One region of the Exiguobacterium sp. FSL W8-0210 genome, then DNA from elsewhere that is predicted to be linked to it. Evidence: riboswitches for the same ligand, from Rfam matches in the RefSeq annotation. Region 1 holds a riboswitch; the other holds the start of a gene.

What was found. Region 1 has a riboswitch for S-adenosylmethionine ahead of mtnK (S-methyl-5-thioribose kinase). Riboswitches for the same ligand answer to the same signal wherever they lie in the genome.
Positions count from the first base shown of each region.
Region 2: it holds a riboswitch for S-adenosylmethionine, as region 1 does, so the genes downstream of both, MKY22_RS15000 (Na+/H+ antiporter NhaC family protein) here and mtnK (S-methyl-5-thioribose kinase) in region 1, are expected to answer to the same signal.

Region 1 covers NZ_JBBOUK010000001.1:438,946-453,829, reverse strand. Annotated here, with positions in the region: gene MKY22_RS02445 (ABC transporter permease) at 1-899, opposite strand, end outside; gene MKY22_RS02440 (sugar ABC transporter ATP-binding protein) at 896-2,404, opposite strand; gene MKY22_RS02435 (sugar ABC transporter substrate-binding protein) at 2,401-3,483, opposite strand; gene mtnA (S-methyl-5-thioribose-1-phosphate isomerase) at 3,495-4,544, opposite strand; gene mtnK (S-methyl-5-thioribose kinase) at 4,541-5,707, opposite strand; SAM riboswitch class I at 5,786-5,889, opposite strand; SAM riboswitch class I at 6,094-6,195, shown strand; gene MKY22_RS02420 (2,3-diketo-5-methylthiopentyl-1-phosphate enolase) at 6,266-7,456, shown strand; gene MKY22_RS02415 (2-hydroxy-3-keto-5-methylthiopentenyl-1-phosphate phosphatase) at 7,453-8,112, shown strand; gene MKY22_RS02410 (methylthioribulose 1-phosphate dehydratase) at 8,109-8,729, shown strand; gene MKY22_RS02405 (1,2-dihydroxy-3-keto-5-methylthiopentene dioxygenase) at 8,746-9,282, shown strand; gene MKY22_RS02400 (arsinothricin resistance N-acetyltransferase ArsN1 family A) at 9,406-9,894, shown strand; gene MKY22_RS02395 (MBL fold metallo-hydrolase) at 9,955-10,710, shown strand; gene MKY22_RS02390 (pentapeptide repeat-containing protein) at 10,779-11,417, opposite strand; gene MKY22_RS02385 (Y-family DNA polymerase) at 11,593-12,915, shown strand; gene MKY22_RS02380 (YolD-like family protein) at 12,899-13,228, shown strand; gene MKY22_RS02375 (ZIP family metal transporter) at 13,280-14,092, shown strand; gene MKY22_RS02370 (undecaprenyl-diphosphate phosphatase) at 14,450-14,884, shown strand, end outside.
Region 2 covers NZ_JBBOUK010000001.1:2,874,900-2,889,783, forward strand. Annotated here, with positions in the region: gene MKY22_RS14955 (hypothetical protein) at 1-137, opposite strand, end outside; gene MKY22_RS14960 (4a-hydroxytetrahydrobiopterin dehydratase) at 127-402, opposite strand; gene MKY22_RS14965 (cysteine hydrolase family protein) at 565-1,098, shown strand; gene MKY22_RS14970 (nicotinate phosphoribosyltransferase) at 1,116-2,567, shown strand; gene MKY22_RS14975 (hypothetical protein) at 2,619-2,945, opposite strand; gene MKY22_RS14980 (YwpF family protein) at 3,087-3,578, shown strand; gene MKY22_RS14985 (histidine phosphatase family protein) at 3,575-4,165, opposite strand; gene MKY22_RS14990 (alpha/beta hydrolase) at 4,183-5,172, opposite strand; gene MKY22_RS14995 (metal ABC transporter solute-binding protein, Zn/Mn family) at 5,342-6,355, shown strand; SAM riboswitch class I at 6,424-6,528, shown strand; gene MKY22_RS15000 (Na+/H+ antiporter NhaC family protein) at 6,609-7,919, shown strand; gene MKY22_RS15005 (hypothetical protein) at 7,959-8,162, opposite strand; gene MKY22_RS15010 (aldo/keto reductase) at 8,322-9,134, shown strand; gene MKY22_RS15015 (hypothetical protein) at 9,260-9,721, opposite strand; gene MKY22_RS15020 (alanine/glycine:cation symporter family protein) at 9,808-11,253, opposite strand; gene MKY22_RS15025 (CoA-disulfide reductase) at 11,436-13,889, opposite strand; gene MKY22_RS15030 (YbjN domain-containing protein) at 14,090-14,617, shown strand; gene MKY22_RS15035 (hypothetical protein) at 14,774-14,884, shown strand, end outside.

The DNA.
Region 1 (14,884 bases):
TTTTCAAGAATCCCGACGAGACAAGCCCCAACGAGTGTGCCAAGCGCATTCGGCTTCCCTTGTCCTGCGAACGACGAGCCGATGAATGCGGCTGCGACCGCTGGCATCAGATAACCGGAACCGGCATTGATTTGTGACGATCCGACTTGTGACGCAAGCAAAATCCCACCGACCGCCGCAAGTAACCCAGCAATCAGATACGCGAGTGCCCGGTAGCGGTTGACACGAATTCCTGTCAGTCGTGCGGCTTCCGGATTCCCGCCGATGATATAGAGAAAACGACCGTGTCGCGTATGGCTTAAGAAGACGTGTGTCACAGCGACGACGACGAGCATGATGACGATGATCCAAGGTGCCTGGCTGATTTTCGCGAATGCCTCCGGAATCGTGCCGACTGTTGGTGTACCGTCCAAGCGCGGCATTCCGGCACTGATTGAACCACCACCGGTATACGTCATCGCGACACCTTCGACGATGAACATCGTCGCAAGCGTCGCAAACAAATCCGGAATCTTAAACCAGACGATGAGTAAGATGTTCACCAGAGCAACGCTAAGAGATAAGAGAAGTGCTAAACCAATCGAGACACCGAGCGGTAGACTGTACCAGACGAAGAACGAGACGACGAAAGAACTCGCAAGCGTCGCGGTCGACCCGACCGATAAATCAAATCCATTGACCGTCAAAGAGACCGTCAAGCCGATCGCGATAATCGTCACGATGGAGATACTTCGTAAAATATTAATTAAATTCGTCCCTTGTAGGAATGTTGGAGCCGTCGTCGCAAAAAACAGGACGAGGGCAAGGATCGCGAGGACGATCCCCCAGTCGTTCAAGAATCCGAGGACAGGACGTAAACCCTTCCCTCGGTTCGTTTGTTTTGATACTACCTCATTCATCGTTGCCCTCCTCCTGTCGCATACCACAACAAGGTTTCTTCTGATGTATCCGCCGTCTTCGTTTCATGGACGATCCGTCCATCGAACATGACGTAGATTCGGTCCGTGACGGTCAAAAGTTCATCCCATTCACTCGTCGCGTAAAGGATCCCTTTTTGTTGTTGCGCGAGTCCGTCAATCAGACGATAGATATCTTGTTTGGCTCCGACGTCGACACCTTTTGTCGGTTCGTCCAAGACGAGTACAGAAACATCGGTCAGTAACCATTTTCCGATGGCGACTTTTTGTTGATTCCCACCGGATAGTTGACCTACTTCCTGTTTCACGTCTGCCACTTTAATGCCCAGCTCCTTGACCCATTGCGATGCCTGATCTGCTTCTTTGCGACGATCCATCAGCCCCCAGCGGTTGACGAAATCATGAGCTGCCGCTGCTGTTAGGTTTTCTGCGACAGAATCGGCAACAAGAATTCCTTCTTTTCGTCGTTCTTCTGGAACGAGACCGATTCCCGCTTGAATCGCAGCTTGTGGATTGCGAAGGCGATGGGCTTTTCCACCTATCCGAACCTCCCCTTCCTGAAACGGGCGATCACCGAACAATGCTTTGCATAATTCCGTTTTACCGGCACCGACAAGACCCGCGATACCAACGACTTCACCTGCTTGAACCGTCAAGGAGATATCGTGGACGTCCGCATTCGTAGCACTCTCGACGGTCAATACGTTCGTTGCATTTACCCGTGACGTTTTCGCAACAGACGTAAGCTGACGCCCGAGCATCTGCTCAACGACAGCTTCCTTCGTGATGTCTGTCAAAAGATGTCGTGAGATGAGTTGACCGTCGCGCATGACCGAGATGGAGTCGCAAATCTCATATAGTTCCTGTAAACGATGCGAGATGAAGATGATCCCAAGCCCTCGTTCGGCTAAACGACGCACGACTGAAAAGAGATGGCTTGTTTCCGCCTGACTGAGAGGTGCCGTTGGTTCATCTAAAATCAAAAAACGGCGTTCTTGGACGAGGGCGCGAGCAATCAGTACGAGTTGCTTTTCAGCAAGCCGCAACTCCTCGACACGTGTCTTGACGGAAATATCCGCCTGTAATGTCGCTAACGCTTCCTTGGCACGCTGTATGTAACGGCGTTGGGATACGAAGCCAGTCATCGTTCCGTCCGTCAACAGATCGAGACAGATATTCTCAGCGACCGTCAAATACGGGACAAGCGCCACATCGACCTCTTGTTGGACAAGGTCGATTCCAATCTGTTTCGCGTCACGTGGTGATGTGATGGACAACTCCTTCCCGTCGAGACAGATCGTTCCTTCGTCCGCCGTTTCCGCTCCGAATAAGACTTTCATCAACGTCGACTTACCGGCACCATTCGCACCGACAAGCGCGTGGATTTCACCGGATTTCACTTCAAACGAGACTTGTTTTAAGGCTTGCACTCCTGGAAACGCCAGTGAAATCCCGGTCATCTTCAAGTGATGATTGGTAGACGTCATTGTTTTTTATGGACGTCACGCAACCGGTCCATCCACGGTTCATTGAATTTGTCCGATGTACTCCATCCTTTGATGATCGTATCGAGATTGTACATCGTCGTATCCTGCTTCAACGCCTTCTGCTCCACGAGTTTCGCGTCGAGATCAAAGCTGTCTGGTGTCTTCTCGCCAGCGATTTTCTTAGCCAGTAATCGCATGTCCGTTTGTCCAATCAAGAATGGATCCACCGCACTCGTCGAGACCCAGTTACTGCCTTTTTCACGCATCAGGTTGATATCCTGATTCGAGACATCGATCGAGATTAGCGGGATTTCTTGACGTTTATTATCCTTGAGCGATTTGTAAGCCCCTTTTGCGACTTCGTCCCACGCTCCCCAAACCGCATCGATGCTTCCTTTCGGATATTTCGCGAGAATCGCATTCATCTTCGTTGCAATATCCCCTTGGACATCTTGGAAGTTTGTCGGTCCAACCGTCTCAAGCGTTTTGATCTTACCGTCTGCTTCGTACGTCTTATAGATTTCCTGACGACGATCGAGCGGGGCAAAACCTGGTCCGAACCAAAGTTTGATGACACGGACCGGCTTTTTGTCCGTCACCTTCGTCACTTCATCAAGCGATAGCTTCGCGAGTTGATGATCGTTTTGGAATGTTTCCGTCACACCTTTTAACGCCGTTCCTTTTTTCTTCGTGACCGTATCGAACGTCACGACCTTCAGCCCTTTGTCGACCGCTGGTTTAATCATGTCATAGGCGTAGTCTTCCTTACCATGCGAGATGATGAGCCCATCATAATCTTGCTGAATCGCTTGCGCGACAAGCTCCTTGAACTTGACGTCGTTACCTTCCGAAATGAACGTGCTGACTTTAAAGCCAAGCGCTTCGCCTTCACTTCGTGCGCCATCAAGGAATTGTTTCGTATGATCATCCGATGCTAGGTTGCGGATGACGGCGATCTTGACGTCCGATTGAACCCCTTTTGGTACATCCTTGACGACCTTCGTCGTCGTGGCTTCTCCATTCGCACAAGCCGCTAGTAACAGTGCCGGTGCTAGGACGGCGTAAGCTAGTTTCTTCATGACATATCTCCTTATCCGAGGGGTTGAAGCCCTGTTAATTGTTCAATCGTTTCTTCATTCGGTTGCGTGATGACACCAAGTTCGGTGATGATGCCCGTGATGAATGTGTGTGGTGTGACATCAAACGCCGGATTGAAGACAGCGACGCCTTCCGGTGCTGTCGCGACACCTTGGACAGTCGTCACTTCTTGCGGATCACGTTCTTCGATTTCGATCGCGTCTCCGGAAACGAGCGAGAAGTCGAACGTCGAGAGCGGTGCTGCGACGTAAAACGGAATACCAAAAGCTTGCGCGAGCAATGCCAATTGGAACGTCCCAATTTTATTCGCGGTATCTCCGTTTCGTGTAATGCGGTCGGCACCGACGATGATCGCATCGATCTGTTTTTCTTTCAGCGTATGGGCGACCATGTTGTCCGTAATTAACGTGACATCGATGCCGGCACGTTGTAGCTCCCATGTCGTCAGTCGTGCTCCCTGCAGTAATGGTCGCGTCTCACTCGCAAAAACAGATAATTCAATGCCGCGTTCTTTTGCGATATAGAACGGCGCAAGTGCTGTTCCATAAGCAGCGGTCGCAATCGATCCAGCATTACAGATCGTTAGGATCCGGTTGCCTGACTGGAACAATTCCAGTGCATGAATCCCGATTTGACGTGACGTCTGCGCATCCTGGTCGTATAAGGCAATCGTCCGCTGCTCGAGCCGTTCGCGGATCTCTTCTACCGACGTCCCGTCTTGAATGATTGGATTCAATTGATCAAGGACATTTCGTAAGTTAACAGCCGTCGGTCGTGTCGCGAGTAACGTCGCTGATGTCTCAAGCAAAATCTGCTTATAGATCGACAGTTCTGCTTCAAACCGGTACGCCTCTTGAACGAGTACGAATCCGCCAAATAAACTGATCGCAGGCGCCCCTCGGACGCGCAGTTGTTTAATCGCTTCGACCGCTTGTGCAAGATCGGTAATGACTTCATAGTGTTCTTCCTGCGGTAGACGTGTCTGATCGAGAATCGTCAAGACACGGTCTTCATAACGAATACTTTGAACGAATGTACTCATCGGCTAAGTTCCTCCGTTACGTCGAAGTTTCGTAAATCATCAAATGTCCGGCACTCGGTCCGACGTTTGATTAACGCCGATCCTAAACGTAAAGCATGTTGTTTTCGTTCTAGTCGTTCCGTCATAGAACTAATCGTTTCTAAATCAGCGACCGGTGCGAGTCCGATCGTCCGACGAATCAGTTCGCAACCGGCAAAGCCGAGTGCATCCTGTAGAATCGTGCTCAGTACATCGTCGACGAGTCCCGATGTCCGGAATGGTTCGACGGCTTCGCGTTCCCATAAGGCGCGGAACGTCGAAGCGAACGTCAGCCAGAACGTATCGATGTCGCGAATCCGGGCATCACGAAGTGCTGAATAATCCGGGTATGCTGCAAAGAATAAGTGGGCGATGAACTGTCCGACATCGAATCCGAATGGACCATAAAAGGCGAATTCTGGATCGATGACTTTCGTTTCCGTTGCCGAAGCAAAGATGCTTCCTGTATGTAGATCGCCGTGTAGCAACGCATCTCCTTTTGTGATGAAAAGCGCTTCGAGTTTTGCGACTTCGCGTTTCAACTCATCGTCCGCCCACAGACGTGCCACCTCTTCTTCAAGCCCGGCTTCAATCTCGTTCGTCTCCGCGTCATGGAACGGATCCGTGAAGATTAATTTTTCCGTGATGTCGCACAAGTCCGGATTGTAGTACGTTCGGGCGACACGTTTTTTTTCAACCGGACCAAGCGCAAAGTCCGATGTATGGAATAAAGTCCGAGCGAGATAAGAACCAATATGTTCCGCAAGCAACGGATACTGTTCACCTGCGAGTAAACCGCTTCGAACGATTGTCAGATGTGAAAGATCTTCCATGACCGTATACGCCTCGTCGTGACTAGCATGAAAGACACGCGGTACGAACGGCACGGCATGCCGGGCGAATTCACGGAGTGCGGATTGCTCGATCCACGCCCGCTCGAGTGATAGTGGCCAGCTCTCACCGACGACTTTCGCGTACGGGAGTGCTTGTTTTAGAATCAAGCGATGTTCGCCTTCTCGAATCCGAAAGACGAGGTTGAGGTTCCCGTCGCCAATCTCTTCTGCTTCGACGGCTCCATCGCCGATCAGTCCTAATGTCCGAACACGATCAATCGCGTCCTGTTCTGTGAATGCTTTATATGTCATCTCAGTTTCCCCCTATGTGATACACGAAAAAGCGCCTCTTTTCGTCATCGAAAAGAGGCGCAGGAAAGTCACTGCGTCCTCTTATCTCTCAGACGAAACGTCTGTTGGATGTAGCACCGTGCCAAGTGGTCGGTTGCTGCGGCGTCATCGGGCCAATTCCCTCTGCCAACTCGCGATAAGAGTCGTATGTAGTTGTCGTGTGTGATATTGATTTGAATCTTACGCAATCGACTTCCTCGCTGTCAAATCGAAATCAAGCAGAAACGGACATCATTTTTAAGTCATCTATAGAAAGAGTATTTTCAAAAAAATAAATTTTCTAAAAAAGTTTGACAAGTCACGATTCTCATGTAAAAATTGCAATTAGATTTCACAATTTCATCCAATTCTTATCAAGAGCAGACGGAGGGACAAGCCCTACGATGTCGCAGCAACCGACCTTTTGGCACGGTGCTAATTCTTGCAGCTACTAAGCTGACAGATAAGAGTCCACGTTCGAATCATTCATGGTCTCTTGTCGCTGACGAGAGACCATTTTTTTGTTGAAGGAGGAAAGACATGGCTTATATCACTGCTACTTATCAATTGACTGCCCGTGATCGACTCGAGCAACGCGCTGAACAACTCGCGCTTGGTCTGACAGTCGGTTCTTGGACGGAACTGAATCATCTCGAACAACAACAACTCGCCTCGTTCAAAGGGGAAGTCGTACATACCGAAGAGCGCGATGGTAAAGGCTATATCACGATTCGTTACCCGGAACACAATGTATCGCGCGACTTTTCTGCGATTCTGACGACCGTCTTCGGGAAACTCTCACTCGACGGTGAAATCAAATTAACGGAATTGCTACTACCCGATACATTTACGTCGGACTTTCCAGGTGCGAAATTCGGGATCGAAGGGGTCCGTTCCTTGATCGGTGTCGAAGATCGCCCATTATTAATGAGCATCTTCAAAGGAGTCATCGGACGCGATTTATCGTTCCTTCGTGATCAACTCGAAGGACAACTCGCTGGTGGGATTGATCTCGTCAAAGACGATGAGATCCTATACGACAATCCGTTGACACCGACGATTGACCGGGCACGGATCGGACGTGAGGTCATCGATGCTCACTTCCAACGGACCGGTAAACGTGCGTTATATGCGATCACACTCAGTGGTCCCGTCTTTACGCTCAAGGATCAAGCCAAGCGATTGATTGATGCTGGAGCGACTGCTTTCTTGCTGAATACCTTCACATACGGACTCGACGTCTTACGCGAACTGGCGAGTGATCCGGAAATCAACGTTCCGATCTTCAATCATCCGGCATATAGCGGTGCGTTGATTGCTAGCCCGAATCACGGAGTCGCAGCTCCTGTCTTACTCGGCACTTTACCGCGTGCTGCTGGAGCAGACTTGACGCTATTCCCGTCTCCTTACGGCAATGTCGCTTTGCCAAAGGATGTCGCTCGTGGTATCGCGGTCGAAGCGACCCGTCTTGGTCAGACGAAATCGATCTTCCCGGTTCCTTCAGCCGGTATTCATCCTGGACTCGTCGCTCAACTCGTACGGGACTTCGGGATCGATTCCGTCATCAACGCTGGCGGCGGCGTACATGGTCATCCGCAAGGTGCTGCGGCTGGTGTCATCGCTTTCCGTCAGGCACTCGATGCGGCACTCGCAAATGAATCCCTATCGACGGCAGCATCGCGTCATGAAGAATTACGAATCGCCCTCGACGCTTGGGGGATCAAGTCATGACCGTACGGATTCTTTGTGACTTCGACGGTACTGTGACGACGCAAGATAACATCATCGCACTCATGCAGGCATTTGCGCCAGCGAGTGACTTCGAACCGTTGAAACACGGCGTACTCGACCGGACGTTATCGATTCAGAGTGGTGTCGGGCAAATGTTCGCACTTCTGCCGTCTGACGGAAAAACAGCCTATCTTGACTTTTTGTTGGAGCGTGCGGTCATTCGCGACGGATTTTCGGAGTTACTGCAGTACAGTCGTCGTCAAGGCATCGATTTTTCGATCGTCAGCGGTGGAATGGACTTTTTCGTCGAACCAATCTTAGCGCCATTCCTCGACCAAGAACAGATTTACTGTAACGTCGCCGATTTCAGTGGTCCATTCGTCCATATCGATTGGCCAAACGCCTGCGATGCCCATTGCACGAACGGGTGCGGCTGTTGTAAAACGTCCGTTGCCCGGACACTACGTAAAGACGGTGACGTCATCATCGTCATCGGTGACTCGGTGACGGACTTCGAACTCGCAAAACAAGCGGATCGTGTCTATGCCCGTGATTATCTGATCACGTTGTGTGAAGAGAATGATATCGCCTATACACCTTTTGAGACGTTCCACGATATCGTTCATGATTTAACACGAGCGGAGGTGACAACATGACATTCATGCGACGGTATGAAGAGCTACGCGCCATCAAACAAGAGCTTGCGGCGCGCGATTGGTTCCCTGGTACGAGTGGTAACCTCGCCATTCGGACGTCTGCTATTCCGATTGAATTTCTTGTGACAGCAAGCGGGAAAGATAAGCGACAGACGACTCCTGACGACTTCGTTCATGTCGATGCGACCGGTCAATTGATCGGTGAGCAATCCGGGCGTCCTTCCGCTGAGACATTACTCCATGTCAAAGTGTTCAATCGAACGGACGCCGGTTGTTCCCTGCATGTCCATACGATTGCGAACAATGTGATTTCGGAACTCTATGGCGATCAAGGCAGTATCACCTTTTCCGGTCAAGAAATCATCAAGGCACTCGGACACTGGGAAGAGGATGCGACGGTCACGGTACCGATCATTCCGAATCATGCGGACATTCCGACGCTTGCCGCTGCTTTTGCACCTCATGTCACAGCAGACAGTGGTGCTGTCCTGATCCGCAATCACGGGATCACGGTCTGGGCACCGACCGCCTTTGAAGCAAAGAAACACCTCGAAGCCTTCGAGTTTTTATTCAATTACACGTTGACGTTGCAATCATGCCGTCAATCCACTCATTAAAAGGAGGAATCATCTCATGGCAACAGTCTTATTCCAAGAAACAAACACACGGTATACGGATCAAACGGAAGTCGCTGACTTCCTCGCGTCACGCGGCGTTCTTTACGAACAGTGGGACGTTTCGAAACTTCCAGCGCCTCTCGTTGAAAACTTCACACTGACGGATGCAGACAAACAAACGATTCTCGATACGTTCGCTCCAGAAATCAAAGACGTATCAGAACGTCGTGGGTATCAGACAGCTGACATCATCTCACTTTCGGATACGACACCGAACCTTGATGAGTTGCTCGTCAACTTCCAGAAAGAACATCACCATACGGATGATGAAGTTCGTTTCATCGTCAGCGGTCATGGCGTCTTCGCGATCAAAGACGAAGAAGTCGGCTACTATAACATCGAACTCAATCCTGGTGATTTGATTTCCGTTCCTGTTAACACACGCCACTACTTTACGCTTCAAGACGATCGTAAAGTCGTTGCTGTTCGGATCTTCGTCACGACAGACGGCTGGGTTCCGATTTATGAAAACGAGACGTCAACGGTCTCTTAAGAACGATATAATCGCTGATTTCCTTTATGTGAAGGAAATCAGCGCTTTTCTTATCGCACAAACATATCACTACATTGACACGTAACCGATATAATGAAGGAAAAGCGATGAGGAAGTGAGCGTATGCATATTCGTCCCGTAACGGAACACGACTTACCAGCGATTCTCGCCATCTATAACGAAGGCATCGAAGATCGAATCGCAACGCTTGAGACCGACCAAAAGGACTTATCCTTCATGACCCAGTGGTATGCAGAACGCACCGATCGATATGCCGGATATGTCGCTGAAGATGACACAGGTGTCCTCGGCTTCATTTCCCTCGATCCGTATAATCCGCGTCCTGTCTACGCATCCGTCGGTGAGATTTCGGTTTATATCACCCGGACTCATCGTGGACAAGGGATTGGCACACGTTTGCTTGAAACGGCTGAGCAACACGCCCGTGATCATCAGATGCATAAACTCATTCTCTTCACCTTCCCATTCAATAAAATCGGACAAAAACTCTATATCCGCTCTGGATTCCGGATCGTCGGAACGTTTAAGGAGCAAGGACAGTTGAACGGTGAATATGTCGACGTCATGGCGATGGAGAAACGCTTGCGATAGGATTCATTGAATGCCAGACGGGGAATAGTCAATCCGAGTCATTGAGAGAGGATGAACCTAATGGATATTCAACAAATTCGTAATGCAACACTCGTTGTCACGTATGCCAATCAAGTCTTACTAATTGATCCGTTCCTCGGCGAAAAAAGCAGCTTGCCTCCCTTCGGTCAAACACCAAATGCCGTCGCCAATCCACTCGTCGACTTACCGGTCGATGTCAACACACTGCTCGATCCTGACGCCATCTTCGTCACGCATCTGCATGCCGATCATTTCGATGATGCTGCTAAACAACTTCTACCCAAGCATTTGCCACTCTATGCGCAGCAAGAAGAAGACGCCCAGCACATCCGAGAAGCCGGCTTCACGAACGTCTCTTCCTTCGATTCTGGTGTAACGATCGGTGATATCCAGGTCCATCGAACAGGTGGACAGCATGGTGTCGGTGAAATCGGCGAACGGATGGGACGTGTGTCTGGGCTCGTCCTCACCCATCCGGACGAACCAACACTTTATATCGCCGGTGATACGATTTGGTGCGACGAGGTCGCGCATGCAATCGAACAACATACACCCGATATCATCGTCGTCAACAGTGGCGCCGCCCAGTTCTTGACCGGAGAGCCGATTACGATGTCACAGCGTGATCTCCTTGCCGTACACGAAGCGGCGGCGGAAGCGACGATCATCGTCTCGCACCTCGAGTCCGTCAACCACTGTCTCTTGCGACGTGATATGATTGCTGACTTTTTAGCCGCCTTCCACCTTTCTGCCCATTTCCTGATTCCAGAGGATGGCGAAACGATGTCATTTTAAGAACAGTAACCTTCACTAAAAAGAAGTCCTGCTTTTCGAGTAACAATCGAAAGCAGGACTTCTTTTTGTTATGGAATGACAAGACCTAACAAGCGAGCAAAGGCGACTGCTTGCTCTTCCGTAATGACAGCGCCTGGTAAAAATCGCGGATCGATCGTAATACCAGAGAGTTCCGTCTGCCGGAGGTCAAGACCTTTTAACGGTGTTTCAATCCATTGACTATCCGTAAGCCGGACCGCTTCGAGTTTCCAATGGGTCGGCTTCACTTCGAAGAACTGTGCTTCTTTCATCGTCGTTTCGCTCCAGTGTTGATGACGGACCGTACTGCGAATGAACTGTACGTAATCCGCAAGCCCTTCCTGAATCGTTAAATGGTCCAGCGTACAATCTTCGAACTGAACACCCGTCATCCGGCATCCGGCGAAGGACACACGGTGAAAACGAGTTTCTTGGAAGTGACATCCGGTTAAGTCGCATTGCTCAAAACGAATATCTTCGAACGAACCACGGTCAAAGGTAAGATTCGCGAACGAGACATTTTGAAAACACACTTGATAGGCATCGATGCGTTCTGTCAGTTCACTCGGCATCGACTCTTTCTCATAACGCGCTCCTTTCAGATACGGGTCATCGATTTCGACTTGATCGAACGTCTCTGACTGAAGTGTCTTCGGTAATTCTGGTAAACGGATAACGGTCTCTTTCAATGAAGGTTCCCCCTTTTTTCTCTCCCTTAGTGTACCAAACTCTTTTTATATGAGGAGAAATCGTTCGAATTCCTCTTTTTTCAACAGTTTTTATTTTGAGACACTTTGAGACCATGCTATAGTCAAGGAAAATCAAATAAGAACATACGTTCTTTTATGTAAAGGAGTGATTCAGATGTTTCCTTCCGTCGTTTTACCACAAGATAAACGTATTTTTTGCGTCGACAGTGTGTCCTTCTACGCCAGCTGTGAATGCCAGTATCGCAATCTCCCACCCTTGACGACACGCCTAGCGGTCGTCTCCGATTTAAAACAAAGCGGGTCCGTTATTCTCGCTGCCACCCCTGCCTTAAAAGCACTTGGAATCAAGACAGCCGGTCGATTATATGAAATCGAGCAATTGCCATACGCTGTTCGTCGTACGATTCGACTTGTCGAACCACGTATGCTCGCTTATATGAAGACGTCGATTCGTGTCCTGGATGTCCTGCACCAATTCGCCCCACCTGAAGCCATCCGCGTCTATTCAATTGACGAAAGCTTCATTAACATGACCGGAACCGATCGCCTATTTGGTTCCGACCTGCAAGCTGCCCTCAAAATTAAAGAAGCAATCCTGAAACAGACCGGCATCCACGTCCGCATCGGGATTGGTCCAAATAACGTCATCGCGAAACTGACGCTTGATTTAATCGGGAAAAAAGAAGGCATCGCGCGATGTGGATATGCTGATGTCGCACGACGTCTTCATGATTTTCCGATTCGAAAGATGTGGGGAGTTGGACATCGCATGGAACAACATCTGCAGATGTTGGGGATTGAAACGATCGGTGATCTTGCCATGCGCCCCGTTGAAGAGTTACACGAACGCTTCGGTGTCATCGGTGCCGAACTGTGGCATCACGCTTGGGGACTCGACGCGTCACCGACACTGCTTCCCCCACGTCATCTGTTCGAGAAAGCTCCTCAACGGACGATTGGACACGGTGTGACCTTAATGCAGGACTATTATCAGTTCGAACGCATCCGGAATGTGCTCAATGAACTGGTACAGGATGTTGCCGCACGTTGTCGCTTTTCGAATCAAGTCGGCTGGACCGTTCACATCGGTGTCCGTTATTCTCGAAACGTCGTCCGAAGTGGTTTCTCCCGTCAAGTACGGTTGCCTTATCCGACATCCGATGAACGCATCATTTTGCGTCACGTCTTACAATTATTCGAACCGAATTGGCTCGATGGGGAACCTGTTCGATTTTTATCCGTCGCAGTGGGGCATTTGACTGCCGATCAAGGCATTTTACAGTTGTCTTTGTTCGAGGATAATGCGCGGCTCTGGAAACGGCGACGGTTATTAAAAGCAATGGATGTCGTCAACATTCGCTACGGAAAAGGAACGATTCGCCTCGCTGTCTCGTTTCTTGATACGAGTGTCGCCAAACGTCGCCTTCGTTTTGTCGGCGGTCATCCGGGAGGTGATCGTCATGACAGCGTATCGTGATCGGGGAAATTTAAAATGGATTCCTTTTCTCATGCCAGAACATTTGCAATTGCTGCGGGAATACTATGTCCAGATGCATCAGCTCGACTTGCCTGAAATTGATGAACAGCTACAAGAATCATGGCACTTTCTGCTCCAAGAAGCTTTAATAGAAGGAAACGAACTTGAAATCACGTATTATAAGGAAAGTAGCTACGTGACGGTCGTCGGTTTCGTCGAACGACTAGAACCCGAACGTTCCGTTCTCTTTCTGCGCGGACGTGAAGTCATTGAAATTCCCTTCACACGAATCGTCCGGATCGAAAACGGGTAAGCTCTCATACAGATGGATGCTTTAAATCGTGCCCGGAAAGAAGGAATAGTCATGTTGGATTGGTTTACTTCCCTCCCCGTCGTCGTGCAAGCATTGCTTGCCGGAATGATGACTTGGGGGTTAACCGCACTTGGTGCGGCACTCGTTTTCGTCTTTACGACGATTGAAAAACGCGTCATGAACATGATGCTCGGTTTTGCTGCCGGCGTCATGATTGCCGCGTCGTTTTGGTCGTTGCTTGCTCCTGCGATCGAGTTCACAGAGCAAGATGGTGGAATCGCTTGGATTCCTGCCGCCATCGGTTTTCTCGCTGGTGGATTTTTCGTTCGTCTACTCGACTTCGTCACACCGCATTTGCACTTATCTGCATCACTCGAAACAGCGGAAGGTCCTTCGACAGGACTCAAGAAAACGACGTTATTATTTCTTGCGATCACGTTGCATAATATTCCCGAAGGTCTTGCGATTGGTGTCGCTTTTGGTGCCGCCGCCTTGAACATGGACGGGGCGACCGTCGCCGGTGCCTTGACGCTTGCACTCGGTATCGGGATTCAAAACATGCCGGAGGGGGCTGCCCTGTCGATTCCATTACGTGGCGAAGGCATGTCGCGTCGGCGCGCCTTCCATTACGGTCAATTGTCAGCAATCGTTGAACCGATTGCCGCGATGGTCGGAGCAGCTGCCGTCTTCTTCGTTCAACCGCTTCTACCGTATGCGTTATCGTTTGCTGCCGGAGCGATGATTTTCGTCGTCGTCGAAGAATTGATTCCGGAATCACAAGCAGAGAACGGATCCGATTTAGCAACACTTGGTCTGATGGTCGGTTTTACGGTCATGATGATTCTTGACGTCGCTTTAGGATGAGCCCGTTTCAAAACGAGTAGTGGACGATATCGTCTCCTGCTCGTTTTTCTATTTATAAATTTAGGCATATTCTAATAAAACCGTCCGATTTGAAGTTTTTCTGACCTTGTGTCTTAACAGAAAGATTTCCCTTTCCTTCATGCTGTTTTAGTATGAATGGAAATGATCGAATTTCCTGATCTATTCGATGACATCTAAATCCATCTATTATCTTATTCAAACAAATTTAAATCGGACAACGCGTCTTACACGTCCGATCGTCTCTCAGACCTGCGCCCGATATTCCAATTAGTTCTATCTCACAAGAATAAAACATGATATGTTTTTAACTAGCACATCATATAGAAGGAGATTATCATGACAATCATTGAACTTTTAAAAGCGCTCTTACTTGGTTTCGTCGAAGGGATGACGGAATTTGCACCAGTCTCTTCCACAGGTCACATGATCATCGTCGATGACATGTGGTTGCAAACTACCGATTTTCTCGGTAAATATTCGGCGAACACCTTTAAAATCGTCATTCAGCTCGGATCGATTCTTGCGGTCGTCGTCGTCTTTTGGAAACGCCTCTTCAGCTTGATCGGTTTGTATAAGATTGAAGGCGAACATGACGCATCAGGGACACACAAGTTAAAGCTACGTCACGTCTTGATCGGTCTTCTACCAGCAGCTGTTCTCGGATTGTTATTCGAAGATTTCATCGATGAGAACCTCTTCTCGATTGAAACGGTCATCATCGGTCTTGCTGTCGGTGCCCTCTTGATGATCGCAGCTGATAAATTCGGACCA
Region 2 (14,884 bases), 2.4 Mb from region 1:
AAAGGTGATTTCGAGTCCGTCTCTATCCAGAGGATAGCGTCACCGCTTCCGCTAGCAACACGAATGTGAGCGTCCCGAGAACGAATTTGTTCAACAAACGAACCGCTACCGAATGTGATCGAAAGTTTAGATGGCATCACAGGCCTCCGCAAGTTGAAAGTCTTTTTCCGTCAATCCGTTTTCATCATGAGTCGTCGCCGCAAGTGTGACGTTTTTATAGTCAATCACGATCCGTGGATGATGATTCAAGTTTTCGGCGATACTCCCAACTTCCTGTACGAAATCCAGTGCCGCAGGAAACGATGGAAGTGTATACGTTCGGACGATTTCATCATCGACGATACTCCAATCCTGCAATCGTTCAAGACGCTCTTCCACTTCATACTCATTCAACCTAGCCATCCCTTTCTCCTCCTCTACTATCATTTTCGTCCTATACTTTATACCCCATTCTATTACTTCTCTATACCTGTTTGTATCCGATTTCTTCCTTTCGCCTTCTATGTGAGATAGAGTACAATGTGAAAGAGAACACTAATTCAAAACCGAAAGGGGCTCACGCACATGCGCGCTCTGATTGTCATTGATTACACGATCGACTTCGTTGCTGACGAAGGGAAGCTGACTTGTGGAAAACCAGGACAGGCGATTGAAGACCGGATCGCTACATTGATGGAGGAATTTTCAACAGAGGACTACGTCGTCATTGCCAACGATATTCATGAGGAAGGTGATACGTTCCATCCGGAAACTGTCCTTTTCCCGCCGCATAATATTCGCGGAACACATGGACGTGATTTGTTTGGGAAAGTCGCAGCCATGGCACGTGTCGCTGATCACGTCATTGATAAGACGCGTTACAGTGCGTTCGCCGGGACGGACCTTGATTTACGCTTGCGTGAACGTGGTATCCGCGAAGTCCACCTCGTCGGTGTCTGTACGGACATTTGTGTCCTTCATACAGCTGTCGATGCCTACAATCTCGGGTATCATATCGTCGTCCATGCCGATGCGGTCGCAAGCTTTAACACGACGGGTCACGACTGGGCGCTTACACACTTTAAACAATCGATCGGCGCAGAAGTCGTCGGCGAATAAGAAGGGATTTGTCCGTTATGTTACAACGTAATCTTGCACTCCATACCGATCTATACTTACCACGGTGGATGTATATCTACTGGAAAGAAGGACGTCACAATGAACGTGCCGTCTTCGATGTCTACTACCGTTCGAATCCGTTTGCAGGAGGGTATGTCGTCTTTGCGGGTCTTGAGAACATCATCGAGTACATTCAAACACTCCGTTTCACGGAAGAAGACATCACGTACTTGCAAGAGATGATCGGCTTCCCAGATGAATTCAAGGATGAACTGCGTCAATTCAAGTTCAACGGTTCGATTTCCAGTGTCAAAGAAGGCGAAATCGTCTTCCCGAACGAACCATTGATTCGGATCGAGGCACGAATTTTTGAAGCGAAACTCTTACAGACCGCGATTTTGAACATCGCGAACCATGAATCACTCATCGCGACGAAATACGCACGCATTCGTCAATCGGCACCCCGTGCGAAGTTTCTTGAAGCCGGCGCCCGACGTGCGCAAGGCATCGATGCTGCTTACTTCGGAACGCGTGCTTCGTACCTCGCTGGTTTTGACGTCACAAGTCTTGCTTCAGCAGGACGCGATTTCGGAATCCCATGTGGCGGAACGATGGAACATGCCGACATTCAATTCCATGATGATGAACTAACAGCATTCCGGACATTTGCTTCTCACTATCCGGATCAATCGACGTTACTCGTCGATACGTATGACACACTCAAGAGTGGTCTGCCGAATGCCATCACGGTCGCAAAGGAACTCCAAGCCAAAGGACATAAACTGCGCGGAATCCGGATCGATTCTGGTGACTTATCTTATTTGTCAAAACGTGCTCGTAACATGCTTGACGAAGCCGGCTTCCCGGAAGTCGACATCGTCTTGTCAGGGGATCTCGATGAGTACGTCATCCAAGATTTGCGCATCCAAGGCGCCCAAGCGAATACGTTCCTCGTCGGAACACGTGGTATTACAGCTTACGAGCAACCCGCTCTCGGAATGGTCTATAAACTGGTCGCGCGTGAAGTAGACGGCGAACTCACGCCTGTCATCAAAGTGTCCTCGTCAAAAGCCAAGACGACGACACCACACATCAAGGAAGTCTATCGCATCATCGATCCGGTGACGGATAAGTTTAAAGGGGATTACGTGACGTTGATGGATGAGGATCCATCGACACTTGAAGCCGTCGATCTCATCGACGTCCGGGACCCATCGTTCCGTAACCGTGTGGAGCAGTTCAAGGTCGAACGCTTGCTTGAACCGATCTTCAAAGATGGAGAGCTAATTTATACAGTTCCAACGATTGAAGAGATCCGTCACTTCCATGAAACGCAGATTGGTCGTCTTTGGGAGGAGTACAAACGTCTCCGTTTGCCAGAGATTTATGCCGTCACATTCAGTGACCGTCTCTGGAAACTCAAACTCGACATGATTCGGGAAACACGACTCACGAGTGGTTTAAAATAAGACGCACAAACAAGCGCCGTTCTTCCTCCCTCAGGATGAACGGCGCTTTTCTCATGTTAATCCTGCTTCGTTTCCGACAGGTGTCATTTCTGTTGGCGCTTGTTCCATCTTCTTACGAAAGTACCACGCGAAACCAAGCGCACCTCCGATGAAGACGATATACGTTATGCGTTGACCGAATTCTGCTAAGGAATCCGCGTAAAAAATACTGATTAAATGATCACTTCCACTAATGAGTAGCAAACAGGCAATCAGGAGCGCAATGCGATATGCAAGCGTCGGGCGGTCTGTCGGTTCAGCATGCCAATACATGATGATATGGTGGGCAAGTAAGACAATACCCAGGATTCCTAATATTCCAATGAGTACTTGCGGCATAATGAACGATCCTCCTGTTAGTAATATCTAGTCTTATTTAAACATAGTTCATACGAATTTCGTCAGGAAAAGTTTCCCGTCCCACATTCCTCACGGTATACTGTAGAAAAATCGTAAGCGATCAAGGGAGGGCATTTTTTCATGAAAACCTTTAAATTATGCACATTGCGCATTTTAATGGACGAGTCAGGACGTGATACGACGATTCCCGTCGCCATTCAAGACGGACTAACGGTCAGTACCGAACAAACGGCACAATGGGTCGCAGAAATCGTCGTTCCTTCGAGCGATCAGCCGATCGTCGATGAATTGTTCACAAAACATTTACGTGCTTTGATTGAAATCACGATCTCACGACCCGATAATGACCCTGCCGCGATGATCGTCACGCCTCTTGAACGGACTGCCTTAAGCGAACACGTCTCCTATGTCTTCACTGGTAAGATGGTCATGATGAAGAATGATTTATCCGAATCGATCTTACGTGAAGTCGTCGAAGATGGATTCGCTGGTGAGGAACTCGTCCAAGAATACAAGGATCGTCGTTCAAAACGCGGTGCACATATCACGAGTATCGCTAAAGAAACATTTAAACAGTATCTAGCAGAACATCCAGAAACACCGATTTCTTAAGGTTTTTCGACTTCGTCCGTGATGTGATCCGCTACATTGATTCGATCAATCGTATAGTGGTCCGTATATTGGATATAATTCGCACATGCATTTTTCAAAGGTGTCCGGTAACTGAATGTCTCATCAATCGACGATAAGGCTGCTTTGATCGTATGCGAGTGACAGACGATTAAGATTCGTTTCCCCTCATACGTTCGTGTCACTTCCTGTAATGCTTCGAATACGCGATCCTGAATCGCTTGTTCCGTTTCAAGACCCGGAACACGTTTCGTATCGTTCGCTTGAACAGCTTCATAAATCGACGCAACCGGTTCACCGGAAGCAGCTCCGAATTCGCGTTCGACAAGTCGCTCGTCTGTCGCTGTAATCGTTAAACCAACAGCACGACCGATGATTTCTGCTGTCTCAACGGCACGCGACAAGGGACTTGCTAATAAGACATCCCACTTTTCATTCGATAGATAAGCGGCACTGAGTTCCGCTTGTCTTCTTCCTGTTGCATTCAACGGGATATCTTCTCTTCCCTGAATCCGTTCGTTTAAGTTCCAATCCGTCTGACCATGCCGCACTAAACAAATTTCAGTCATGTCTCTGTCTCCCTCATTTAAGAAATATGACTGATTGTATCATGTTTTCCTTTCGGAAGTTGTCGTGGTGGCAACAGTAGTACCTGACAGGTGAAACGTTCAATTCGTTCAAGCAATCGCTCGATCTTTAACGGATTTTCCGTCTGAGCGAAACTGGCAAGTGAGTGGGTGCCATTCGGAAAGGAAAACAAACGAACATCTGCTCCGACATCTGCTCCCTTCTCAACGAAATGCAAGGCTTGAGAAAATGGGACGATTGGATCTTTTTTACCGTGCAAGAGCATGATGGGCGGGGCATCCGATGTTAGGTGCGTGACGGGTGAGACGTGCGTCATCAGCTTGCGCCATTCTTCTCGTCCCCCCTTGTAGAACTTAATGTGGGCAATCCAAGTCTGAATGAAATTAAACAACAAAAAGTTCGTCGGTGGATATAAAGCGATCACACCACTGATCAATGGCATGTGGCGCTCATCACGCTCACCAACGAAAGCAGATGGGGCAAGTGCCGTCGTCAGCATGAGTGCGGCTCCGGCTGAGTCTCCCCATACCATCATCCGTCCTCTTAGAATGCGAAGACCCTCTGCTTCCTTATTCAAAAAACATAACGCATCCCGTACATCTTCGAGGTTATCCGGAAAATAACTGCCCTCTTCGAACAAACGATACTCAATACTACAGACGGCAACTCCGAGTTCAAGCAGACGGTCGACGATTGGACTAAAGCAGAACATGTCATCGCGCTCTCCACGAACGAATGCACCACCGTGTGCATAGATGGCAACTGGAAACGGTCCTTCTCCCGGTGGATAATAGAGATCGAGCTGTAAGATGCGGTTTCCCACCTGTTTGTAGGTGAGCGTCCGCGGTGCAAGTTGTTTTTCTGTGAGTGGCAAGGCGGGTTCGGTCCATCGAAGCAATGCACCATAATTGTTCCAGATACTCGCTCCCGCTGCTGCCGTCGTCAATAACGCAGCTCCCCCCATTAGCCATGCAGTTTCACGTTTCACTTGATCACCTCCAAAAGACGTGCTAGTTTCTTCACTTTATTATCCTTCTACCCCGTTTTAAAAGAAGTCGAACGTCTCGGTATTCGTACTTGACGCTTCACCAGCGTTCCGCTATAGTGAGAAAGTCCAAATCGGAATAGTTACGTTTTAATAATGGAGGTATCATATAATGAAAAAAATCATTCCCGCTTTAACAGTCGCTTTCGCAAGTGCAAGTGTTCTCGCTGCTTGCGGTTCGAATACCGATTCATCGACTTCAGATAAAACCCAGACAGAAGTCTATGCATCAACGTTCGCGACGGCTGCTATTGCCCGCGAAATCGGAGGGGATCAAGTCAACGTCAAGATGATCGTCCCACCTGGAGCAGACCCCCACTCTTACGAGCCGACGTCAAAACAACTCACCGAGATTGCTAAGGGCGACTTGTTCCTCTTAACCGGTACGACGCTCGAGCCGTATTCGAAAAAAATCCAGGAGAGTCTAAAAGGCACGGATGTCCGCTTCGTCGAGACGAGTAAGGACGTCAACTTACTAGAATCGGATGCTACACTCCATGCACATGAAGAAGAGGGGCATAGTGAAGACGAACATGCCCACGAAGAAGAAGGGCACGATGATCACGCAACGGATGAACCTGCACATGAAGAAGAAGGCCATGACCACGGAAAATACGATCCACACGTCTGGCTCGATCCTACCAACGCAAAAACAATGGCACGTTCCATCACAGTCGCTCTATCAAAAGAAGTACCAAAAGACAAAGCAACGTTCGAAAAAAACTTAAAAACGTTCGATCAGCAAGCTGATGAATTGGACGAACAATTTAAACAAGCCGTCGCTGATGGATCGAAAAAAGAACTTCTCGTTACGCATGCCGCTTACGGTTACCTCGCAGAACGATATGGTTTCACGCAACTGCCGATCGCGGGAATTTCTCCTTCCGATGAACCGTCACAAAAGCAACTGGCTGCTTTAGTGAAAGAAGCACGGATGCATGATTTGAAATACGTCGCGTTCGAAGAAACGGTCTCACCTAAGGTCGCACGTGTCATTCAAAAAGAAATCGGAGCTGAATCCGTGACGATTCATAATCTAGAGTCCGTCACGAAAGCACAGCAAAACAGCTCTTATTTTAAATTGATGGAAGAAAACGTCCAGACGTTAAAACAAGCACTTCAGTAAAGTACAGTTGACACGCGTTACTCAATGCGGTACGGTAAGAAACGTGTTTTAAACAATTGAATGACTTCTTTTTATCGCGAGAAACGGAGGGACTGGCCCAATGATGTTTCGGCAGCGGACGATTTGATTCGTACTGTGCCAAATCCAGCAAGCGAAAGCTTGAGAGATAAGAAGAGCGTCTTTATTTCATAAAGACCTCCTTCTTTCTTGCGAAGGGGTCTTTTTTGTATCTTTGAGAAACGAGGTGTCAACAATGAATGAAACGATCATGCCTAACAAATGGGCACTGCTTCCCCTCGTCGTATTCCTGGTCCTCTTCATCGGAGCCGGGATCTTCTATGACGACTTTTACAAATTTCCGATCCTTATCGCCGCATTGATCGCTTTGATCTTTGCTGCAATCACGACGAAAGGATCCATCAATCAAACGGTCGAACGAATCGCAACGGGTGCCGGAAATCCTGATATCATGATCATGGTCTTCATCTTCTTATTAGCCGGTACGTTTTCTGGAACGGCAGAAGCAATCGGTGCCATCGATGCAACCGTCAATGCTGCTTTGACGTTCCTACCTCCGTCATTACTGATGAGTGGTCTGTTCATCATCGCTGCCTTCATCTCGATGGCAATGGGAACATCGACTGGAACGATTGCTGCACTCGCGCCGATCGCCTTCGGTATTCATGAAGCGACAGGCATCAACGTTGCGATCGCAGCAGCGTCAGTCGTTGGTGGATCGATGTTCGGCGATAACTTGTCGTTCATCTCGGATACGACGATTGCTGCCGTCCGTACCCAAAAAACGAACATGCGCGATAAGTTCCGGACGAACTTCATGATCGTCCTACCGGCTGCTATTTTGACGGTCATCCTACTCGCATTCGTTTCTGGTTCTGGTGACGTCGTCGAAGCAAAAGCATTTGAATTCTACAAGTTGATTCCATATCTTGCTGTCATCGTCCTTGCACTATTTGGCGTCAATGTCATTCTTGTCTTAATTGGTGGTACGTTACTCACCGGCATCATCGGTATGATTGATGGTAGTTTCGGCTTGAGTGGCTTCGTCCTCTCGATGTCAAAAGGAATGATGGGCATGGCGGAAATCTCCATTTTGACGCTCCTCATGGGTGGTCTCGTCAGCTTGATCACGTTCAACGGTGGAATCGTCTACTTGAAAGAGACGTTGACGCGCAAGATTTCTCAGCGTCGCGGTGCCGAATTCAGTATGGCAGCACTCGTCAGTGCGACGAATCTCGCAACGGCGAACAATACGATCTCGATTCTCGTCGCTGGACCACTGGCAGCTGAAATCGCTGATACGTATGAAGTCGATCGCAAGAAATCAGCGAGTATTCTCGATATCTTCTCTTGTGGGATTCAAGGTATCATTCCGTATGGGGCGCAACTCTTGATTGCAGCAGAATTGACGAAAACGGCTTCACCGGAACTGATTCCGTATCTGTTCTATCCGTTCCTGCTCTTCGTCTGTGGATCGATTGCCATCATCTTCGGTTTCCCACGTCCAAAGAAATCAGTTGCTCAACAAGAAAAAATCTCTTCTTAACAAACGACAGGTCCGATCGCTATGATCGGACCTGTTTCGTTATTTTTTCTGCTTCGCTTGTCGTTCTAAAATCAAATACGCGATTGCTGGAAGTGGAAACTGAACGAGTCCCGCGCCTCCCCATACCCACGGGTTACGTCCTGATTTTCGTACACTGAAAAATAGGCTAACTGCTTGCGTGACCAACAAGGCACTAATACTAAGCCAAGCTCCCTTTGATAGCTTTTTATTCTTTTGAGCCATCCTTTCTCCCCCTCTTTCTGACATACGGTCAGATGTGATGAATTCTCTTTTATTTTAACCCATTCTATTCCTCCATGAGCATGGAAACGGACGGTTTCGTTCGTTCGTGCTAAACTAAACGAGCAAATCTAAACTACGTTTTATGAGGAGGAGTAACACATGCAATACGCAAAACTTTCAAACGGTATTACGATTCCCCAAATTGGATTCGGTGTCTGGCAAGTAGACGAAGAGACAGAAGCACCTGCTGCTGTCGCTGAAGCATTACGTGTCGGTTATCGTCATATCGATACGGCTGCTGTCTACAAAAACGAGCGCGGTGTCGCAAAAGGAATCAAGGAAAGCGGCGTGAAACGTGAGGATCTCTTCTTAACGTCAAAAGTCTGGAACGATGATATTCGTGCCGGTCGGACGAAGGAAGCATTCGCAGAATCGCTCGAACGTCTCGAAACAGATTATCTTGACCTTTATCTCATCCACTGGCCGGTCGAAGGCTATATCGAAGCGTGGAAAGCAATGGTTGAACTGTATGAAGCAGGCAAGATCAAAGCGATCGGTGTCTCGAACTTCAAAGAACATCACCTCGATACATTGGCAGAAGAGGGCTTGATGGCACCAATGATCAACCAAGTCGAATTGCATCCACAATTGCCGCAACACGAACTGCACGAATACTTGCAAGATCACAACATCCAAGTCGAAGCATGGAGTCCACTCATGCAAGGGAAATTCCTCGAAATCAACGATTTCAAGGAAATCGCAGAGAAGCATGGTAAGACACCTTCACAAGTCGTCTTGCGCTGGCACCTCGACAACGGTATCGTTGCTCTTCCAAAATCCGTCACACCAGAACGCATTGCAGAAAACTTCGACGTCTTTGATTTCCAACTCGATGCCGATGATCTTGAGAGAATTGATCGTCTGGCAACGGATGTCCGCCTCGGACCGGATCCAGACGAAATCGATTTTTAATCTAAAGGTTATCGTAAAAAAGAACGGCTTCCATGTGAAGACGTCTTGCTTCATCTGAACGACGAGAGACCCGTTTCCAGTCTACGACTTGGAAGCGGGTCTCTTTTTTTTATGATTTAAGCTGATCAGACATAATAAATCAAAATCGTATCTTCCGCTTCTTCTGCCTTTTGAAAATAGGCACGTAAATCGGCAAACTGTTCCCAGATATCCTCGAATTCGCCCGGTGTTCCGGCTTCATCATGAATCGAAGCGAGTGCCCGTTGATCAAAATTCCGCATCACCTCAGCCGAGATGATGAGGAGTGTCAAGGGCAGAATACCGACAATCGCCGCTTTCTCCTCATTGACGATCAACTCTTCGCCAACGATCGCTCGTCCCAGGTTGTAATGTGTGTCTTGATCAATATAGATATCGATTTGATTCATCAAATGATAGATGGCGTTCGTCTGTTCGAGGGCGAACAATTGTTCATGATCAGGTTGTGTCTCATGAATGAATAAAATCCAATCCATGATGATGTGGGGATCGTTTCCGAACGACTCCCAGACCGCATCTGTGACGCGGACGAAATGTACGTTTTCCATTCTCCCCCTCCCTTCTGTACTCTGTATTCCCTTTTTAAATTCGTTCTATACAAAAAAAGAGCCAGATTTCTCTGACTCCCTTTTCCTTAGATTGCTTTTTCGTCTTTTTCTGATTCTTGCCATGCTTCAAGCGTATCTTTCCCTGGCAAGTTCGGAATCGAGTCCGTATAGAATCGTGGCTCTTTTCCAGCTTTTCGTTGCCCGACATAATCTTCGAGCGCTAGTTTCGCGATTTTCGAGAGACGGAAGATCGCATACAAGTTAACGATCGCCATCAGTCCCATGAAGATATCTGCCAACGCCCACACGAGGTTCGCCGATTCAACGAGTGAACCGAAGACGATCATGACGAGAACGAGTACACGATACGCCATCAAGACTTGTTTATTTTCACGGATGAAGTTGATATTCGATTCACCGTAGTAGTAGTTTCCGACGACAGAACTAAAAGCAAAGAGGAAAATCGCGACGACCATGAATCCTGTAGCGAGTGATCCCACTTGTGATGCGAGCGCACCTTGCGCTAAGTCGATCCCAGCTACCGGTTGACCACTAGCATCCTTTGTTGCCACTCCACTGACGAGAACGATCATCGCTGTCGCCGAACAGACCATCAACGTATCAACGAAGACCGCAAACGATTGAATCAACCCTTGTTTGACCGGGTGAGAGACTTCCGCTGTTGCCGCCGCGTTCGGCGCTGAACCCATACCGGCTTCGTTCGAGAACAAACCACGACGAATCCCGTTCAAAAGTGCTGCACCTACTGCACCACCTGCGAGTGTCTTGAATTCGAATAGACCTTCTTGGAAGATCAATTTAAAAATACTTGGCAGTACTTCAAGATTCGTAGCCATGATGTAGAGTGCGATCAGAATATAACCACCGGCCATGATCGGTACGAGGAACGACGCGACGGTTGCGATACTACGGACGCCACCAAAGATGACAAGTGCCGTCAGCACGACTAGTCCGACCGTAATCCATGTTTTATCAAAGCCATATTGATTTTGAAGAGAAAGCGAAATCGTATTCGATTGAACGGAATTGAAGACAAATCCGAATGAGATCGTAATCAAGATACTAAATAAGATTCCTAACCAACGTTGACCGAGTGCTTTTTCCATATAATAGGCAGGACCCCCACGCCATGCCTTATCGTCCCGCACCTTGTAGATCTGCGCGAGTGTACTCTCGACGAATGCTGACGCCGATCCAATCAAGGCAATTAACCACATCCAGAAGACTGCTCCCGGACCGCCGAGCGCGATTGCAGCCGCAACACCCGCGATGTTACCGGTACCGACGCGAGCTGCCGTACTGATTGCGAATGCTTGGAACGGTGATACACCGTCTTTGCCTTTATCCGTTCCTTGGAACAGTAAACGTAACATCTCCGGTATCATCCGGAATTGAACGAACCGCATCCGGAATGTAAAATAAATGCCTAATCCGACGAGTAAGATGATCAGTACGTTTGTCCATAACATGTCACTAATTCTACTGACTACATCCATTACCTGCTTCTCCATCCGATTCCCTCCACTTCCACCACATAGTTTCTCTTTTTAGATGTAAACTTTTTTCACATGTGAATTATCATACGCAATTTTTTTTGAAAAATCAAACTCATCTATACCTCATACCACAAAAAACGTGTCAAACCTCACATCAGATGTTAGGTTTGACACGTTCATTTAAAAAGGTTTTTAGATTAGATGAACAGATTCAGATTGGCACCATCCGTTGCACCAAGGTAACTGGCGACGCCACCATAATCGATACCATCCAGTAATTCCTCTTTCTTGATGCCCATGATATCCATCGACATCGTGCAGGCGATCATCCGGACACCAGCAGCTTGTGCTTTTGCCATCATCGTTTCAAGCGCATCGACTTGTTTGTCCTTCATGACTTTTTTCATCATTTTTTGACCGGCGCCTGCCATGTTCATGTTCGAGAGCGGTAGCTCCCCGGCATGCTTCGGCATCATCATGCCCATCATCCGTTCAATACCGGCTTTTTCGACTGCCGGTGCGTCTGGTTTTCGAATGATGTTCAAGCCCCAGAACGTAAAGAACATCGTCACTTGTTTCCCCATCGCTTGTGCACCTTGTGCGATGACGAAAGAGGCAAGTGCTTTATCAAGATCACCACTGAAAACGACCATCGTCGCATCATCTGCTGGATTGACTTGAACCGGCGCTGCAGCAGGTGTCTCTCCTTGCCCTTTTTCAAGCATGACCTCGACGACACCTTGATTCATCTCCGCTGAATGAACTGTGTGACCTAGTTTTTTCGCCCATGCTTGAACGTCTGGCAAGAATCCTGGGTCTGACGCCTTGACGAAAATTTGCTCGCCGTCCGTCATCTGATCAATTTTTGTTTTCAGCTCTAAGATTGGACCTGGGCACTGTAAGCCGCACGTATCGAGCAGCGTCACTTGTTCTGGTGCAGTCTTCGTTGTTGGCTCACGTTTCGTTACCGTCACAGCAATCTCCTCCTTCGCTTGGCTTCGTGCTTCTTGATCACGACGCACGACCGACCATGTTTTGTATCCGCCGCTTAAGTTTTTCACATCATAACCGTGTTGTTGCAACAGTTGACTCGCAACATATCCACGTAATCCGACTTGGCATGTCACATAGATCGTTTGATCCTTCGGCAGATCAGTCAACTTCTCACGTAATGTCGGTAACGAGATATTGACCGATCCCGGAATCGCGCCTAACTCGTTTTCCGATGGTTCACGGACATCGAGTAACAAACCTCCGTTTGCGACGATTTTATCGATTTCGTGCCAATGAACGTTCGCACTGTCACCAAGCACGATGTTCGACGCAATATATCCTGCCATATTGACCGGATCTTTTGCTGAACTATACGGCGGTGCATATGATAGTTCAAGATCTGGTAGATCAAGCACTGTCAATCCACCTTTAATCGCTGTCGCGAGGACATCGATTCGTTTCTCGACACCTGTCATGCCGATTGCCTGCGCTCCGTAGATCGTTCCTTCGATCGGATCAAATAACAGCTTCATCGAAATCGGACTCGCCCCTGGATAGTAACCCGCATGGGATCCCGGATGGAGGTGAATCGCTTCATAACGCATACCGAGCTGACGCAATCGTTTTTCGTTGTTACCGGTAGAAGCGACTGTCAAATCGAAGACTTTCGCTACTGCTGTACCGAGCGTTCCACTGTACCGGACATCGCGTCCGGCAATGATGTCGGCAACGAGACGCCCTTGACGGTTCGCAGGCCATGCGAGCGGCACATGTGTCGCTTCCTTCGTGATAAAATCCTTAACTTCGATCGCATCACCGATCGCAAAGATCGACGGATCGGATGTCCGCAGTTGATCGTCGACTTGAATCGTCTGTTTGATGCCAAGTGTTAAACCAGCATCTGCTGCGAGCGTACTCTCCGGTGCGACACCGATTGATAGGATGTTCATCTCGGTTTCGATCACGCGTCCGCTTGTCAGGACGACGCGGCGACCTGCCTCTTCAAAACGAGCGACGCCATCTTCTAGAATCAACTCGACGCCTTTCGCACGCAGATGTTCATGAACGATTGCTGCCATTTCCGGGTCGACCGGAGCCATGACTTGATCCGCCATCTCGACGAGGGTGACGTGCGCCCCACGTTCGACGAGGTTTTCTGCCATTTCGAGACCGATGAATCCTCCACCGATGACAACTGCTTGCTCTGGACGCGTCGTATCGACGTATTCCCGCATCCGGTCCGTATCCGGGATGTTCCGTAACGTAAAGACGTTTGTTGCGTCATCGAGTCCTGGAATGTTTGGACGAATCGGTTTTGCACCTGGAGAAAGAATCAGATGATCGTACGATTCATCGTATTCTTCACCCGTTTCAACATTGCGGATCGTGACCGTCTTCGCTTCACGGTTAATCCGAATCGCTTCCGACAAATTGCGGACATCTAAATTAAACCGTGCATGCATGCCTTCTGGCGTCTGGACGAGTAATTTATTGCGATCTTTGATGACATCTCCGATATAGTAAGGCAGTCCACAGTTCGCGAACGAAATCTCTTTTCCCCGTTCAAGCAAAATGATTTCTGCCGTTTCGTCAATCCGACGCAGTCGTGCTGCTGCCGTAGCGCCACCAGCGACGCCGCCTACGATGATCGTTTTCATCTGATGATTCCTCCTCGATTTTCTATCTGCCACTTAATATACCCTGTTAGGTATGTATTTTCAAGTCAGTTGCTCGCAGATTCACAAACATGACATATCTCTACTCTTTTGTATTTTCTTCCTATCTTAACGGACATTAGTTGCAATTCCTTCTGAAATGCTTGAAACTGAATTTATAGTATATAAAGGGGGATTTTGCAATGGACCAGGAACGTAACTCGAACGAATCAAACGAGAACAATAAAGTGACACCGATTCACCAAGATCGTCAACCCGAAACAAACGAACAAGGAATCGCGCCACAACAGCAACAACACTTGGAAGCATTCCAAGCTTTCCTCGTTGAAAAAGGCATTCCAATGGAAGCACGTGAGAATGAGACACACGTCTTCTTCATGACACAAGAAAAAACACCTGCTGGAGCAGAACCGATGATGATGATCGTCTTCAGTAAGACGACGACAGATGTCGAATTGTTCGCTCGTACGGTGACACACGTACCAGATGGTGTCGAGGATCTCCCGATTCTGAACGCCATCAACGACTTCAACCAAGAATTCAAATACTTCCGCGTCGTTCTCGACAGCGACCGTGATGTCACGATCGCATCAACGATCGATCTTGATCACGGCTTCAATCCAGCTGCCATCTTCGGACATTCTGTCATGATGTTCCAAGCATCAGACGAAGTCTACACGTATTTGACAAAACTGTACGAACAGTTCTAATTTCTCATTTTAAAACGGCTTTGGAGCCCTGCTCCAAAGCCGTTTTTTTCTTTAAAGTTCAATTGACAATGAGAATTATTCTCGCTATAGTTAGATTTGTGAAAACGACTACATGACGGAAAACGTCTTATTAATTCTTCTGGGGGAATCACGATTATGAAAAAACGTTTAAAAGTAGCTTCGATCTTCATGGTAGCCGGTATCTTGGCTGCCTGCGGTTCGAATGAAACGGATACGACTGCACCGAAAAAAGAGAAAACGGAACAG